3 regions of the Microbacterium sp. LTA6 genome follow, and region 1 is predicted to be linked to each of the others. Evidence: riboswitches for the same ligand, from Rfam matches in the RefSeq annotation. Region 1 holds a riboswitch; each other region holds the start of a gene.

Region 1 (5,573 bases):
CTCGATCGTCGTCGACGACCAGGCGCCGATCCGCGGACGCGCTGGGGCGAGTGAGTTCGTGGCGCGCGTCGTGCGCGACGTCGACCCGTCCCGTCCGACGCCGCCGTGGATGATCGCCCGGCTGTCGCTGGCCGGGATGCGCTCGCTCGGCATCCTCATCGACATCACCAACTACGTCATGCTCGAGCTCGGCAACCCCGTGCACGGTTACGACCTCGACAAGCTCACCGGTGGCATCACCGTGCGTCGGGCGACGGCGGGCGAGAAGATCGAGACCCTCGACGGTCAGGTGCGCGCCCTTCACGTCGAAGACCTGCTCATCACGGACGAGTCCGGCCCGATCGGCCTCGCCGGCGTCATGGGCGGCGCAACCACCGAGATGAGCGAGACGACTCGCAACGTCCTCATCGAAGCGGCGACCTTCGACCCGATCACGATCGCGCGCGCGGCCCGACGGCACAAGCTGCCCAGCGAGGCATCCCGCCGCTTCGAGCGCGGAACCGACCCGCTGCTTCCCTTCGTCGCCGCTCGTCGCGTCGCCGACCTCATGGTCGACCTGGCCGGTGGCGCATACGACGACCTCGGCGGTGCGCTGTTCGCCGAGGTGTTCGTCGAGGGCATCGAGCTCCCCGAGGGCTTCGTGCAAGGTCTCATCGGCGTCGACTACACGGATGCCGAGATCACGGGTGCCTTGACCATGGTCGGCGCCGAGATCACCGCGGTCGGCCAGGGCTGGCAGGTCATCCCGCCCACCTGGCGTCCGGATCTCACCGACAAGTGGACGCTCGCCGAGGAAGTCGCCCGTATCCACGGGCTCGACCGCATCCCGTCGGTCCTTCCGACGCCGCCATCCGGGCGCGGACTCACGCCGCTGCAGCAGGGCCGACGCCGTGTCGCCGATGCGCTGGCAGCGGCAGGGTTCGTCGAGACGCCGGCCTTCCCCTTCACGACCGAGATGCAGAACGATCTGCACGGTTCGGCGTCGGGGGAGCACCTGCCGAGCATCCGTCTGGCAAACCCGCTCGACGGGCAGGCGCCGTACCTGCGCCGCTCGCTGATCCCTGGTCTGCTGCAGATCGCGCACCGCAACATCTCGCGCGGCCTCACTGACCTCGCGCTGTTCGAGACCGGCATCGTGTTTCTCCCGGAGCCCGGAGTGACGTACGGCACCGACACGGTCCCGCCGCTGGGCGAGCGCCCCTCCGAGGAGAAGCTCGCAGAGCTGAACGCCTCCATCCCACCGCAGCATCGTCACATCGCGGCTCTGCTCACCGGCAACGTCGTCGCCCGTCAGCCCGGCCGTGCTGCAGAGGCCGCTGGCCTCGCCGAAGCGCTGGATGCCGTGCGTGTGATCGCCGCGGCCGCCGGCGTCGAGATCGATGTCGTGCAGGCCGAGCGCGCTGCTCTGCACCCGGGGCGCACCGGCTCGCTGGTCCTGGGTGGCGAAGAGGTCGGCTACGTCGGCGAATTGCATCCTGTCGTCGCCGAAGGCGCCGACCTGCCGGGGCGCGCGACCGTGCTCGAGGTGGACCTCGACCGCATCCTCGAGCTCGCTGGGAACCGTGTGGTCGCCGCATCGCTGTCGACGTTCCCCGCAGCGACGCAGGATGTCTCGCTCGTGGTCCCGGTCGCCGTCAGCGCTGCCGAACTGCGTGGCGCGCTCGTGGAGGGCGCTGGCGCGCTGCTCGAGACGGTGCGCCTCGTCGACGACTACCGCGGTGACGGAGTGCCCGACGGTTTCAAGAGCCTGACGTTTGCTCTGCGCTTCCGCGCGGACGATCGCACTCTCACGGCCGCAGAGGCGACGGAAGCCAAACTCGCCGGCGTCGCGCTGGCTGAGGAGCGCTTCGCGGCGACACTGCGCGACTGAGTACTGCGCAGCGGCGAGCCGGGGGTATCGTGCCGGGATGAGCATCCTTCCGCGCAGTACCCCGGCCGCCGTGCCGGAAGGCGCCCGGCCGATGGGCGAAGGGCCGTTCCTGAGTGCAGGCGAGGTCGTCAACTGGCACTACCGCCGGCCCGGGTGGCAGCCCGGCGATCCGTCGTACATCGCGCCGATGCGGGTGGTCCGCGATGACGATCGGGGTCTCGTCGCCTGGCTCGCCGCGGGCACGCGTGTAGAGGGTCAGGGCGGGCCGGACGGTCGGCGTATCCGGTCCGTACCGCTCGACCAGCGCTGGCTCGTCACCCGGACCCGCATCGTCGAGGAGTGGTGGGGCAACGGAGTCGTGCGGATCGCTCCGGCCGGCCTGCCCTGGTCGATCTGGTTGTTCTGGAGCGACACGACGGGCGACGACTGGGAGTTCGCGGGCTGGTACGTGAACCTCGAGAACGCGCATCTGCGCACCGACCGCGATACGTACTCCTCCGACCACATCCTCGACGTCGAGATCGAGGCCGATGGCACGATCCATCTCAAGGACGAGGACGAGTTGGCCGCCTGCGTCGAGCAGGGGCGCCTCACCAGAGAACAGGCCGCGCAGATCGAGCGTCACGCGGATGCGGCGATCACCTCGTTCCACGAAGGGGACTGGCCGTTCGATCGCGAGTGGGTGCGCTGGCGTCCGGAATCGACGTGGACGATCCCGGTTCTGCCCGGCCTCGAAGAGCTGGTCACATAGACTGCGAGCAGTGACACGGGGTGCCGCATCCGCGGCTGAGAACACACCCGTCGAACCTGATCTAGTTCGTACTAGCGAAGGGATGTCGCAATGAGCGATCTTCTGCGTCCAGCGTCCGTACCTCGGGTGCTCAGCATCGCGGGCAGCGACCCTTCCGGCGGGGCCGGAATCCAGGCCGACCTCAAGTCCATCGCCGCGAACGGCGGTTATGGCATGGCCGTCCTCACCGCGCTCACGGCGCAGAACACTCGGGGTGTCCGCGCAGTGCACGTGCCGCCGACTGTGTTCCTCCGGGAGCAGCTCGATGCCGTCTCCGACGACATCGAGATCGATGCCGTCAAGATCGGGATGCTCGCGAACGCCGAAGTCATCCGCACGGTGCTGGCCTGGCTCACGGTCACCCGTCCGCCGGTGGTCGTCGTCGATCCGGTGATGGTCGCCACAAGCGGCGACCGACTGCTCGATGCCGATGCGGAGGTCGCATTGCGCGCCCTGTTCGCTCAGGCGCACCTGATCACGCCGAACCTCATCGAGCTCGGGGTGCTCACTGATCGGGACATCGTCGACTGGAGCGACGCGATCGCCGCGGCCGTGGCGCTGTCCGATGAGACCGGTGCGGCGGTGCTGGTCAAGGGCGGGCACCTTCCCGGCGACGAGTCCCCGGATGCCCTCGTCGAGCCGGGCGGCGTCGTACACGAGTTCGGCGGTGCACGGATCGCGACGGTGAACACCCACGGCACCGGATGCTCGCTGTCGTCCGCTCTCGCCACACGACGTGCGCACGGCGACGACTGGTCCCAGGCGGTCGCGGTGTCCCGTGCGTGGGTGCGCGAATCCCTCCGTGAGAGCGAGACCCTCAAGGTCGGAGGCGGGCAGGGGCCGATCAGCCACTTCGCCGGGCTCTGGCGACGAGGAGGCGTCGTGTCGTCCCCGATACCCGAGGAGGTCGTCGCCGACTGGTGGGCGCGGATCGCGGAGATCAGATCGGACATCGACGCGCTGCCCTTCATCGGCGGTCTCGCCGACGGCACACTGTCCCGCGAACCCTTCCTGTTCTATCTCGGCCAGGACGCGCTCTACCTCCGGGAATACGCCCGAGTGCTCGCCCAGGCCGGACGGCTTGCGCCGACCTCCGAAGAACAGGCGTTCTGGGCGCAGTCCGCGCACGGAGCCATCGTGGGTGAACTGGAGCTGCACGCTTCGTGGCTGTCCCCGCAGACAGGCGTCGGTACGTCGACGTTCGCGGCGGAGCCGGCACCGGCCACCACCGCGTATCTCGACCACCTGCGATCCACCGCGTTCGGCGGTGATTACGCCGAACTCATCGCCGCGATCCTGCCCTGCTTCTGGCTGTACACCGATCTCGGGAAGCGCCTGCACGCGGGGGAGTTCGGTGCCTATGCGCGCAACCCGCAGCATCCCTACGCGTCGTGGCTCGCCACGTACGCGGACCCTGCGTTCGAGGAAGCGAATCGGCGGGCGATCGGGTACGTCGCGAACGCCGCCGCGGGGGTGGGCCCGGACGCCCGCGCCCGGATGTTCCGCGCGTTCGAGCTTTCCTCCCGTCATGAACGGGCGTTCTTCGACGCGCCGATGGAGCGCTGCGCGTCTCGATGACGCTGCTGATTTGCGGATGCTGCCGAGCGCGCGCTATCGTCCAGGCATGCCTTCGGCCGCATCCGCTTCACTGACGCTCGTTCCGAGCGTCGTTTCGGTGCGCCGACGCCGGTCCGACCGCCGACTCTAGGCGACCCCGCGCTCCTGCCCGATGGCAGTCGAGTGCCGGTGTCGCCGCTCCGGCTCATCCGACCCCGACCGTTAAGGTAGAAGCATGACGTACACCGTCGCCGTCTCCGGCGCATCCGGCTATGCGGGCGGCGAGATTCTGCGCCTTCTCGCCGGTCATCCCGACATCGACATCCGTACCGTGACCGCGCATTCGAATGCCGGTCAGCCGCTGATCGATCATCAGCCGCACCTGCGCTCGCTCGCTCACCTCACTCTGCAGGACACGACGCCGGAGATCCTCTCCGGTCACGACATCGTGTTCCTCGCTCTCCCGCACGGCCAGTCCGGGCAGTACACCGATGCGCTGGGCGACACCCCGCTCGTCATCGACGCCGGTGCCGATCACCGCCTGACCTCCGAGGCGGCCTGGGATGCCTTCTACGGGGGCGCATTCCACGAGCCGTGGAGCTACGGCGTCCCCGAGCTCCTCGTGGACGGCGTCAAGCAGCGCGAGCTTCTGCGCCACGCGACCCGGATCGCGGCGCCCGGCTGCAACGCCTCCACGGTGAGCCTGAGTCTCGCACCAGGTGTCGCCGCGGGCGTCATCGATCCCGGTGACATCGTCTCCGTCCTCGCGGTCGGCCCATCCGGAGCGGGCAAGAGCCTCAAGCAGAACCTGCTCGCCAGCGAGGTCCTCGGCACCGCGAACCCCTACGCGGTCGGTGGGACGCACCGGCACATCCCGGAGATCCGCCAGGCTCTCGCCGCATCCAGCGGAGCGGACCCCGAGAGCATCCGCATCTCCTTCACGCCGGTCCTGGTGCCGATGTCTCGCGGCATCCTCGCGACGTCGACCGCGCCGATCAAGCCCGGAGCCACCGACGCTGAGATCCGCGCCGCGTGGGAGAGTGCCTACGGCGATGAGACCTTCGTGCAGCTGTTGCCGGAGGGCCGTTTCCCACGCACCGCCGACGTGCTCGGCGCGAACACCGCCCTGATCGGTCTCGCCATCGACCGGGCAGCCAATCGCGTGACCGTGGTCACCGCCGTCGACAATCTCGTCAAGGGCACCGCGGGAGCAGCCATCCAGTCCATGAACCTCGCGCTCGGTCTGCCCGAGGACCGCGCCCTCTCAATCAACGGAGTCGCACCATGAGCGTGACCGCACCCCAAGGATTCGAAGCCGCCGGCGTCGCCGCCGGTCTCAAGTCCACCGGCAAGCCC
Region 2 (5,573 bases), 1.7 Mb from region 1:
CCCGACCTCGACGGCATCGAGGCGACCCGCGTGCTCGCCGGCCCGGGCGTGGACGACCCGATGGCGGTCGTCATCGTCACGACCTTCGACCTCGACGAGTACGTCTTCGCGGCGCTGCGGGCGGGCGCCAAGGGCTTTCTGCTCAAGGATGCCGGTTCCGAGCTGCTCGCCCAGGCGATCCGCGCTGCCGCGAGCGGGGATGCCCTGATCGCCCCCAACGTCACCGTGCGGCTGCTCGAGGCCTTCGCCGGAGCGGGGCCGGCTGCGCCGCCGCCGCAGCCGATCGAGCAGCTCACCGAGCGCGAGGAACAGGTGCTCGCGAAGGTCGCTGGCGGCCTGAGCAACGGCGAGATCTCGACTGAGCTGTTCATCACCCTCAGCACGGTGAAGACGCACGTGGCGAGCCTGATGACCAAGCTCGGCGCTCGCAACCGCGTCGAGATCGCCATCTGGGCGCACCAGACAGGGCGGATGCGTGCACGAACCGCCGGCGACGGCCACTGACACTGCGTGCTCTCGACCGGGCGGCAGGCAGGGTTCAGACGGCTCGCGCCTGAACCCACAGCATCCCGAGCGCGCGCCTCAGGCGCGTCCCCAGAATGCGTCCTCGGCCGGACCATCCTCCGAGAACAGATGCACTTCGACGATCTTCCCGTCACGAACGGTGAGCAGATCGACGCCGCTCATGTCCATCGATACGTCGCTGCGCTGGCCGGTGAAGCGAACCGGAACGGCGACCAACTCGCCGTTGACCATGGCGGGCCCGGACACCGAGAGCTGGAAGGTGCCTTCGCTGACCTCCATCATGCCGCCGATCATGGCGCCGACACCGTCGATACCGGCGTGATCTCCGGAGAATCGGTTTGCTCCGGGCTGGTGCCAGACGACGTCCGGACTGATGAGGCTCATCGCGGCGGGCACGTCGCCGTTGCCGAGCGCACTGAAGTAGGCATCCGCCACAGCAGCAGGGGTGTTCTCGCTCATTGCATTTCTCCTTCTATCGAGGTGATCTGACCTATGATTACATTTGGTAACTTGTTACCTCAACGTAACTAAGGGCGTGATTATGGAAAGACCGGAGTGGAACGTGATGCTCGCGACGTGTCCCTCGCGGACATCGCTTGCGCGGATCGCCAACAAGTGGACGGCGATGATCGTTGTCGCCCTCAGTGGTGGGGCCCTGCGGTTCGGGGAGATCCGCGAAGCGGTCGGGGGTATCAGCGGAAAAGTCCTCGCTGACACTCTGCGAGAACTCCAGCGCGACGGGATCGTCTCCCGGACGGCGTTCGATCAGATGCCTCCGCGCGTCGACTATGCCCTCACTCCACTCGGGCGCACCCTTCAAGAACCGCTGGCAGCACTCGGGCGGTGGGCCGAATCGCACATCGAGGAAGTCGAGGTCGCCCGCGCCGCGTACGACGATATGACGATGCCCACCGACACCGGAGCGGTGCGAACTCTGCGCTGAGCGCTCTGCCGACTACCTACCGGCGTTTCGCAGTGCGGTGTCGAGCATGCTCATGATCTGCGCGACGCGGTTCGTCCCCGGTGGCGCCGGAGGGTATCGGCGAAGGACGTCGATCAGACCGGGGCTCGCGGATTCTGCGCAGCGCCGGACAGCGAGAGCGCCGGGCTCCTCATCGCCCGCGTCGTCCAGCTCGGCGAGGTACGCCTCGATCGCGGTGGCGCGAAGGATGTGCGCGACCTGGTGCGCTTTGGCGATCGGATGCAGGTACGCCGCTGCCGCTGCGTCACCGGCGGCCTGCGCGGCGAGCTTCGCGCGCTCATCGGTCGATTCCTTCGCCGCACGGTGAGCGGCGAACGCCGTCGTGCGTTGCAGCATCGTGCGGGGCGCCCCGGCGGCGAACGCCCGTGCGGCATCGACGGCTTCACGAGGGCGGGCATCATCCGGGTGAACCCGTTCGAAGATCGGGAGGATCCGTGCCGCTGCTTCGGCGGCGAATCCGGCGACCACGCGGATCTCGTCCATCGCCAGCTCGAAGTCGCCGGAGGAGGAAGTCACCTGCCAACTCTAAGCGGGCGGTCGGCGCCGACTTCGTCGTCGCCCGCGTGCTAGCATCATCCCGTCCACACGGGTGCCCGAGCACGGGCTGAGATCTGGCTGAAGCTGCCTGCGACCGTAGAACCTGTCCGGGTAATGCCGGCGTAGGAAGTAGGAGCCTGTGAGCACCTTTGAAAAGGTGCGCGTTCTCGCGCACCATCACGATGAAGAACACGGCATTTCGGTGCCCGTCACCCGCATCTCGCTCGCCGATTCGCCGGATGCCTCGGCGAACGAACCGTTCGATGTGTACCGCACCGAAGGGCCGCCGTGCGAGCCGGAGGCGGGCCTTCCGCCGATGCGCGACGGCTGGATCGCCGCGCGCGGCGACACCGAGGAATACTCGGGTCGTGCCCGCAACCTCCACGACGACGGTCGCAGTGCGACTCGACGTGGTGCAGCCTCCGCCGAATGGCGAGGCGCGAGCCGCCCGCCGCGCCGCGGTCTCGATGGGCGCACCGTCACCCAGATGCACTACGCGCGCCAGGGCGTGATCACGCCCGAGATGCGTTTCGTCGCGGTGCGTGAGGCGTGCGACGTCGAACTCGTCCGTTCCGAGGTCGCCGCGGGAAGGGCGATCATCCCGGTGAACGTGAACCACCCCGAGTCCGAGCCGATGATCATCGGACGGGCGTTCCTGGTGAAGATCAACGCGAACATCGGCAACTCCGCGGTGACGAGCTCGATCGCCGAGGAGGTCGACAAGCTGCGGTGGGCGACCAAATGGGGGGCCGACACGGTCATGGACCTGTCGACGGGCGACGACATCCACACCACCCGCGAGTGGATCCTGCGCAACTCGCCGGTGCCGATCGGCACCGTGCCGATCTACCAGGCTCTCGAGAAGGTCGACGGCCAGTCGCGCAGCCTGACCTGGGAGATCTTCCGCGACACCGTGATCGAGCAGTGCGAGCAGGGCGTCGACTACATGACGATCCACGCCGGCGTGCTGCTGCGCTACGTGCCGCTCACCGCGAACCGGGTGACCGGCATCGTGTCACGCGGCGGGTCGATCATGGCCGACTGGTGCCTCGCGCACCACCAGGAGAACTTCCTGTACACGCACTTCGATGAACTGTGCGAGATCTTCGCGCGGTACGACGTCGCCTTCTCGCTCGGCGACGGCCTGCGGCCAGGCTCCACCGCAGACGCCAACGATGCCGCTCAGTTCGCCGAGCTGGACACCCTCGCCGAGCTCACGGCGCGGGCATGGCAGTACGACGTGCAGGTGATGGTCGAGGGTCCCGGCCACATCCCGTTCGACCTGGTGCGCGAGAACGTCGAGCGGCAGCAGGCGCTCTGCCACGGCGCCCCGTTCTACACGCTCGGCCCGCTCGTGACCGACATCGCGCCCGGTTACGACCACATCACCTCGGCGATCGGCGCCACCGAGATCGCCCGTTACGGCACGGCGATGCTCTGCTACGTGACCCCGAAGGAGCATCTCGGGCTGCCGAACAAGGACGATGTGAAGACCGGTGTGATCACCTACAAGATCGCCGCTCACGCTGCCGACATCGCCAAGGGCCACCCCGGCGCCCGAGACCGCGACGACGCCCTGTCGAAGGCGCGGTTCGAGTTCCGCTGGCGCGACCAGTTCGCTCTGTCACTCGACCCGGATACCGCCGAGGCGTTCCACGACGAGACCCTGCCGGCAGAACCCGCGAAGACGGCTCACTTCTGCTCGATGTGCGGGCCGAAGTTCTGCTCGATGCGCATCTCGCAGGACATCCGCGACCGTTTCGGTGGCGTCGCCGAACAGACGGCGATCGCCGGGATGCAGCAGCAGGCAGAGGCCTTCCGCGAAGCCGGGGGAACCGTCTATCTGCCGGCGCCCGCGTTGCGGGATCCGGCGGGCGAGAAACTGCCAGAGCCGACTCTCCGCGGCTGAGTGGATGTCACATCTCGGGCAGCCGCGCGCGCAGTTTCCGCGCGGCATCGGCGGGGTCGCCGGCCTCGGTGATCGCGCGTACGACGACGATCCGGCTCGCGCCGGCGGCGACCACTTCGTCGACCGTGTCGAGGTCGATCCCTCCGATCGCGAACCACGGCCGCGCGACACCGGCCAGGTCGGCATCGGCGGCCGCGCGTACGAGGTCGAGGCCGACGGCGGCGCGGCCGGGCTTCGTGGGCGTCGCCCACACGGGTCCGACGCAGAAGTAGTCGAGTCCGGGCTCGGCGCGGGCGGCGGCGAGCTGGTCGGCGTCGTGGGTCGACAGGCCCAGTGCGATGTCGCCGCCGAGAATGCGGCGCGCAGCCGGACGGGGCAGGTCGCCCTGGCCGAGGTGCAGGACGGGCGCGCCGGAGACGGCCGCGATATCAGCCCGATCGTTGACGGCCCACAGTCGACCGTGCCGCTCGGCGACCTCGCGCAGGATGCCGAGGTACTCGAGTTCCTCGGCGGCTTCGAGCGCCTTGTCGCGCAACTGCACGATGTCGACGCCGCCGGAGTAGGCCGCGTCGACGAACTCGGCGAAGTCCCCTCGATCGCGGCGGGCGTCGGTGCACAGGTAGAGCCGGGCGGAGGAGAGCAGCATGCGGCGAGTGTATCGGTGCGTTGCGATACCGTCGTGATCGGCGGGGGAGTCATCGGGCTCTCGATCGCGTGGGAGCTCGCGCGGGCGGGCCGCGATGTGCGTCTGATCGATCCGGAACCGGCGTCGGGCGCGACGTATGCCGCGGCCGGCATGATCACGCCGATCAGCGAGCACCGCCCCACCGAGCAGTCGCTGCATGTCATCGCTCAGGAATCGGCGGCGCGGTATCCCGCCTTCCTCGCGACGATCCCCGGTGGTGGCCGGTGCGGCTTCGAGGCCGTATCGACTCTGCTCCTCGCCGTCGACGACGCGGATCGCCGCAGCATCGACGATCTCTCCGCCCTCCAGCCAGGAGCGATCGAGCCGCTGACGCTGCGTGAAGCGCGACGCCTCGAACCCCTCCTCGGTCCGCGGACGACCGCGGTCCGTCGCGTGCGCGAGCATCGCATCGACCCCCGCGCCCTCGCCACCGCTCTGCTCGCCGCCCTCGGAGATCGCATCGTGCGCACCGTGGTGCGCGGCATCCTGCACGAAGACCCGAATGATCCGATGTCGCCCGCGATCGGAGTGCGCCTCGACGACGCCGTGATCACGGCGCGAGAGGTCGTCGTCGCGAACGGCCTCGCCGCCGGCCGCCTCGACGGGATGCCGTTCGTGCCGACGCTGCGCCCGGTGTACGGCGATATCCTGCGCCTGGGCGTTCCCGATCGGCTGCGCCCGCTGCTCGACTGCACCGTTCGCGCTCGCGTGCACGGTGCGTCGGTGTACCTCCTGCCGCGTATTGACGGCACCGTCGTGCTCGGTGCCACGCAACGCGAACACGGCGGGCCGGCAGCGTCGGCGGGCGGCGTCTACGAACTGCTGCGCGACGCCGCTGCGGTGGTGCCTGCCGTGGCCGAACTCGAGTTGCTCGAGGTCACGGCGCGGGCCCGGCCGACGACTCCGGACAACGCGCCCCTGCTCGGACGCGCGGC
Region 3 (5,573 bases), 1.2 Mb from region 1:
CCTCGATGCCGATGAGCAGGAGCCGGATGCCGCTGACGCACCGGAGCTCGTCGACGGCAAGGGCGTCATCGAGTTCGAGAACGTCGAGTTCTCGTACACGCCCGAGCGACCGCTGATCAAGGACCTCTCGTTCCGGGTGAAGCCGGGGCAGACGGTGGCGATCGTCGGACCGACGGGTGCCGGCAAGACGACGCTGGTCAACCTGATCATGCGCTTCTACGAACTCAGCGGCGGCCGGATCACCTTGGACGGGCAGGACATCGCGGAGATCACGCGCGACGACCTGCGCTCCCGCACGGGTATGGTCCTGCAGGATCCGTGGCTCTTCGCGGGGAGCATCCGCGAGAACATCCGCTACGGGCGTTCCACGGCCACCGATGAAGAGGTGCTCGCCGCGGCGAAGGCGACGTACGTCGACCGCTTCGTGCACGCGCTGCCCGAGGGGTACGACACCGTGCTCGACGAGGACGCCTCCAACGTCTCGGCGGGTGAGCGTCAGCTCATCACCATCGCGAGGGCGTTCGTCGCTCAGCCGTCGATCCTCATCCTCGATGAGGCGACCTCGGCGGTCGACACGCGCACCGAGTTGCTGCTGCAGCACGCGATGGCGGCGCTTCGCGAAGGACGCACATCGTTCGTCATCGCGCACCGCCTGTCCACCATCCGCGACGCCGACCTCATCCTGGTGATGGAGCACGGCGACATCGTGGAGAAGGGCACGCACGACGAGCTCATCGCTGCGCAGGGGGCCTACTGGCGTCTGTACCAGTCGCAGTTCGAGCAGGCGGCGACCGACATCGACGCCGAAGAAGCCCTCACCGGGTCGACTCCGGTCGTCGTCACGGGTGACGCCGAGGAAGTAGAAGCAGAAGCTGCGCGGATCGGCGCCTCGGTCGGCGTCGGGATGCCGGCGGCCGAGGTTGCAGCCGCAGAGGCGATCCTCGAAAGCCCGGAGGCTCCTGACCGCAAGGCCTGACCTCCATCACGCAGACGCCCCACTCCGCATCGCGCGGGGTGGGGCGTCTCGCGTTGTGCGGGTCCCCTGGGGTGTTGGGCGGCTGCCTCGTGCAGCTCCCTCAGGTGGCGCCTCGTTCGTGTGACACCTCGGGCCGGTATTCGGGTGTCATGGCGACCCGAGGTGCCAGATGAAGGGGCGCCAGTATGGGTGGCCCTGGTTCGTGTGGCACGTCGGGTCGGTACTCGGGCGTCATGGCGACCCGAGGTGTCAGATGAGAGGGCAGGGGAAGCGGATGCTGCAGGCGAGACCGGTCAGCGCTGAGCGGACTCGGCGATCCCGAACAGTTCGAGAGGGTGCGTCAGTCGCCACCACGGGCTCGGACCCGCGAGTTCATCGGCGAGGGTGAGCTTCGTCTCGGCGGTATTCAGCGGGCCGGTCGCCGTGAGCGTTCCGACCACGTCGCCGGCCGCCTGGGTGTCGCCCAGGTCGAGCTCGGGGGTCACTTCTGCGGTGCCCGCGTTCCAGAGGATGACGGCGGCATCGGCATCCGTCACGATCTTCGCCGACTCGCCCCACACCGTCTGCACTTCGCCGACGACAGTGCCCGCGGGCACCGTCGGCTTCTGCGTCTGCAGAGCTGCTTCGGCTTCGGCGAAGAGCGTGCGGGTCACGGCGAGGCGTTCGTCGTCGCCGTTCTGACCGAGGACGGCGGCGTAGAGCCGGACGGTGATGTCTCCGACCGGCACGTCCTTCGCCGTGAGGAGGTTGTAATACTCGAGGGTGCCTGTCTTGATGCCGACGACGCCCGCATCGGCGAGCATCCCGTTGCCGTTGGTCACCACGCCGACACCCGGAATATCGACCGACTTCGTGCCGACGATGCTCGCGAACACCGGGTTCTCCATGGCGAGCTGCGCGAGCTTGACCAGCGCCTCCGGCGTCGCGGTGTTGCCCTCATCGAAGCCAGAAGGCGTCACCACGGTGATGCCTTCGAGTCCGCGTTCGCGCAGCCACACCTCGGCGGCATCGGCGAAGGCGCGTTCCGAGCCCCAGATCTCGTCGGACAGCCGGTCGATGTAGTTGTTGGCAGAACCCAGCAGAATGCCCTGCAGCATCTGGAACTCCGTCAACGTGCCACCGACGGGAACATCCAGTGAGGACTGATCCGCGATCCGGTAATCCCAGTAGTCTTCGCTGTCCTGGAGAGTGAACGAGTACTCCGGGCCCTGCTCGCCGACGGCGAGCGGGAGCCTGTCCAGCACCATCAGGGTGCTGACGACCTTCGTGATGCTGGCGATGCCCGCTTCGTCCAGAGCGGAGGCGACCGCGCCGACGCCCTCGACGCCGACGGCCGCGCTGCCCTGCGTCGGCCAGGTGAGCGATGCGGGCGGTGCGGATGCCGCTTCGAACTCGACTGCCTGCACTGTCGGCGCGATCTCGTGCAGGGGCCACAGCAACGTCGTTCCGGCATAGGCGGTGACGAGCCCTGCGAGGATCCCGAGCGGCACCAGCGTCTGCGGCTGGGCGAAACCGCTGCGCAGTCGGGCACCTTTCAAAAGGCTCGCGCCGTTCGCCGTTGCGATCGGGCCGTCGAGCGTCCCTGGCCGCGTCTCGTTCGCGATCGTCGCCGGATCGACCCAGGTCAGCGCGGTCGCGCCGCGTCCGGCATCGGCCCAGCGAGCGGGGGCGGTGGATTCGACTGCTCCGGATCCGGTAGTCGCAGCGACATCCGGCAGCGCGGGATCCGGCAATCCAGCATCGGACAGTGCGGGCTCAGACAGTGCGGGCTCGGCCACCGCCGCGTCATCGATCGACGCGCGTGCGGCCGCCGCATCCGATCCCGTATCCGGGCGCGCGTCACGAAGGGTCACCTGCACACGCTACCGAATCATTCAAGGAATTCGCGGCGTATCCCGCCTCCGCGCCTGTGAAAGTCGTCCGCCGCGAGAGGGGAATCGGGCGGGCAGCGGCGAGAGTAAGATCGACAGCACAACCACGGGAGTCCGGCGAGCCGGGCTGAGAGGGAGCGATCGCGCTTCGACCGTCGAACCTGATCTGGGTCATGCCAGCGCAGGGAGGAGTTCAGATGAGTACATCCACGCCCACATCGGTGGCCACGTCCGAGGCAAAGGGCCTGCGTCGTCCTGAGATCTGGCGCTGGCGCATCGTCGACATCGTCGTCGCCAGTGTCATCGGCGTCGCCGCCGGCCTGATCTTCCTGGCCTGGAACGTCGGTTATCTCGGCCCTGCAGCGTTGCTCGAACCGCTGCTTCCCGGTGTGCAGGGCCTGCTCGACGGGCCGTGGCTGTTCGCCGGTGTGCTCGGGGGCCTGATCATCCGCAAGGCGGGCGCTGCGATCTACACCGAGGTGCTCGCTGCGGTCGTGTCCGCACTCGTCGGCAACCAGTGGGGCGGGTTCCTCACGATCGAGGCCGGACTCGTGCAGGGGCTGGGCGCCGAACTCATCTTCCTGCTCTTCTTCTACAAGCGCTGGTCGTTGCCGGTCGCGGCGCTCGCCGGTGCCGGTGCGGCTCTTGCGGGAGGCATCAACAACCTGATCCTCTGGTACGCGGGATCCGGCCCGACCTTCACCGTCGTCTACCTGATCAGCGCCGTGATCTCGGGCGCCGTCATCGCCGGCATCCTGTCCTGGGTGCTGGCGCGAGGCATCGCCGCCACCGGAGCCCTCGACAGATTCGGTTCCGGGCGCGAGGCGCGCGTCCGGGTCTGATGAGCGCGAGTACCACCGGCCCCGCCGCCGTCGAGGCGCGCGGCTGGGGCTGGCGGCACGCGAGCCGTCTCGCCTGGGCGCTGGAGGAGATCTCCTTCCGCATCGACCCGGGGGAGCGGGTGCTCGTGCTCGGAGCATCGGGGTCGGGGAAATCGACCCTGATGCACGGACTCGCCGGCGTCCTCGGCGGCGACGAAGAGGGCGAGAGCACCGGTGAACTGCTCGTCGACGGGGCGCCGGCGTCGGCCACGAGAGGCCGCAGCGGCCTGGTGCTGCAAGACCCGGATTCGCAGGTCATCCTCGCGCGGGTGGGCGACGATGTCGCCTTCGGATGCGAGAACCTCGGTGTGCCGCGGCCGGAGATCTGGTCGCGCGTCGGCGCCGCACTGGACGCGGTCGGCCTCGACGTGCCCCTCGACCGGCAGACGAAGGCGCTCTCCGGCGGGCAGAAGCAACGCCTCGCGCTCGCCGGCATCCTCGCGATGCAACCGGGGCTCGTGCTTCTCGATGAGCCGACGGCGAACCTCGATCCGCAGGGCGTCATCGAGGTGCGCGACGCGGTCGAGCGGATGCTGCAGGCGCAGCCGGCCACGCTGATCGTCGTCGAGCATCGCCTCGACGTCTGGCTGCCGCTGATCACCCGGGTCATCGTGATCGGCCAGGGAGGCGTCGTGGCTGACGGCTCGCCGGACCGCGTGCTCGGCGTCGAGGGCGCTCGGCTCGCAGCCGACGGCGTCTGGGTGCCAGGATTCGCCCCCGTACCGCCGCCGCCCCCGCGCCGCGGACCTGGGGAACCGCTGCTATCGGCCCGAGACCTTGCGGTCGCACGGGTGAAGGGCAGACCGGTCGCCTCGGGCATCGACCTCGACGTGCGCGCCGGGGAGGTGCTGGCCATCACCGGGCCGAACGGTGCCGGAAAGTCGACGCTCGGGCTCACGCTCGCTGGACTCCTGCCGCCGGCCGCCGGCCGGCTCACGGCATCCGTCGCCCTGGCCTCCGACATCGGCGAGGAACCCATCCACTGGGCATCGCGCGACCTGCTGACGCGTATCGGCATGGTCTTCCAGGAGCCTGAGCATCAGCTGCTCGCCAAGACCGTACGCGACGAGCTCGCCGTCGGACCGCGCGCGCTCGGCATGGCGGAGGACGAGATCGCGGAACGCAGCGACGAACTGCTCACGCGGCTGCGGCTCGACCGCCTCGCGCTGGCAAATCCGTACACGCTCTCCGGCGGGGAGAAGCGACGGCTGACGGTCGCGGCGGCTTTGGCGACCCGACCGCGCGTGCTCGTCCTCGACGAGCCCACCTTCGGGCAGGATGCCCGCACCTGGGCGGAACTCGTCGCCATGCTCGCCGCCCTTCGCGACGACGGGACGGCGATCGTGACGATCACCCATGACGTCGATGTCGCGAGGGCGCTGCACGCCGAGCGCTTCGAACTGGGCGGTGCGGGATGACGGTCCTCGACTCGCATGCGCGCACGGGTGGGCTCGCGCAGATCAACCCGGTCGCCAAACTCGGCGTGAGCGCACTGATCGCGATCCCGCTGATCCTCACGCTCGATCCCGTATCGGCATCGACGGCCCTCGTCCTGGAGTGCGTGCTGTTCCTCTTCACGGGGATCGGCTGGCGCGAGTTCTGGGTGCGCACCTGGCCGGTGTGGCTCGCGGCTCCGCTCACCGGGCTCACGATCGTCCTCTACGGCGAGACGAGCGGCACGGTCTACGTCGACTGGTTCGTGCTGCGCATCAGTGACGGCTCCCTCGCCTTGGCGCTGGCGACGATGCTGCGGGTGCTCGCGATCGCTCTGCCGTCGGTCGTGTTGTTCATCACGGTCGATCCGACCGACCTCGCCGATGGGCTGGCGCAGATCGTCCGCCTGCC

The links. Region 1 has a riboswitch for thiamine pyrophosphate ahead of LTA6_RS13405 (bifunctional hydroxymethylpyrimidine kinase/phosphomethylpyrimidine kinase). Riboswitches for the same ligand answer to the same signal wherever they lie in the genome.
Region 2: it holds a riboswitch for thiamine pyrophosphate, as region 1 does, so the genes downstream of both, thiC (phosphomethylpyrimidine synthase ThiC) here and LTA6_RS13405 (bifunctional hydroxymethylpyrimidine kinase/phosphomethylpyrimidine kinase) in region 1, are expected to answer to the same signal.
Region 3: it holds a riboswitch for thiamine pyrophosphate, as region 1 does, so the genes downstream of both, LTA6_RS07945 (ECF transporter S component) here and LTA6_RS13405 (bifunctional hydroxymethylpyrimidine kinase/phosphomethylpyrimidine kinase) in region 1, are expected to answer to the same signal.

Annotation. Positions count from the first base shown of each region.
Region 1 is NZ_CP147855.1:2,831,568-2,837,140, forward strand. It holds gene pheT (phenylalanine--tRNA ligase subunit beta) at 1-1,870, shown strand, start outside; gene LTA6_RS13400 (DUF402 domain-containing protein) at 1,908-2,621, shown strand; TPP riboswitch at 2,628-2,721, shown strand; gene LTA6_RS13405 (bifunctional hydroxymethylpyrimidine kinase/phosphomethylpyrimidine kinase) at 2,712-4,238, shown strand; gene argC (N-acetyl-gamma-glutamyl-phosphate reductase) at 4,453-5,505, shown strand; gene argJ (bifunctional glutamate N-acetyltransferase/amino-acid acetyltransferase ArgJ) at 5,502-5,573, shown strand, end outside.
Region 2 is NZ_CP147855.1:576,766-582,338, reverse strand. It holds gene LTA6_RS02740 (response regulator) at 1-504, shown strand, start outside; gene LTA6_RS02735 (nuclear transport factor 2 family protein) at 583-984, opposite strand; gene LTA6_RS02730 (helix-turn-helix domain-containing protein) at 1,067-1,468, shown strand; gene LTA6_RS02725 (putative immunity protein) at 1,481-2,023, opposite strand; TPP riboswitch at 2,083-2,190, shown strand; gene thiC (phosphomethylpyrimidine synthase ThiC) at 2,184-3,953, shown strand; gene thiE (thiamine phosphate synthase) at 3,961-4,599, opposite strand; gene thiO (glycine oxidase ThiO) at 4,615-5,573, shown strand, end outside.
Region 3 is NZ_CP147855.1:1,663,690-1,669,262, forward strand. It holds gene LTA6_RS07935 (ABC transporter ATP-binding protein) at 1-976, shown strand, start outside; gene LTA6_RS07940 (D-alanyl-D-alanine carboxypeptidase) at 1,270-2,829, opposite strand; TPP riboswitch at 2,944-3,054, shown strand; gene LTA6_RS07945 (ECF transporter S component) at 3,045-3,689, shown strand; gene LTA6_RS07950 (ABC transporter ATP-binding protein) at 3,689-5,146, shown strand; gene LTA6_RS07955 (energy-coupling factor transporter transmembrane component T) at 5,143-5,573, shown strand, end outside.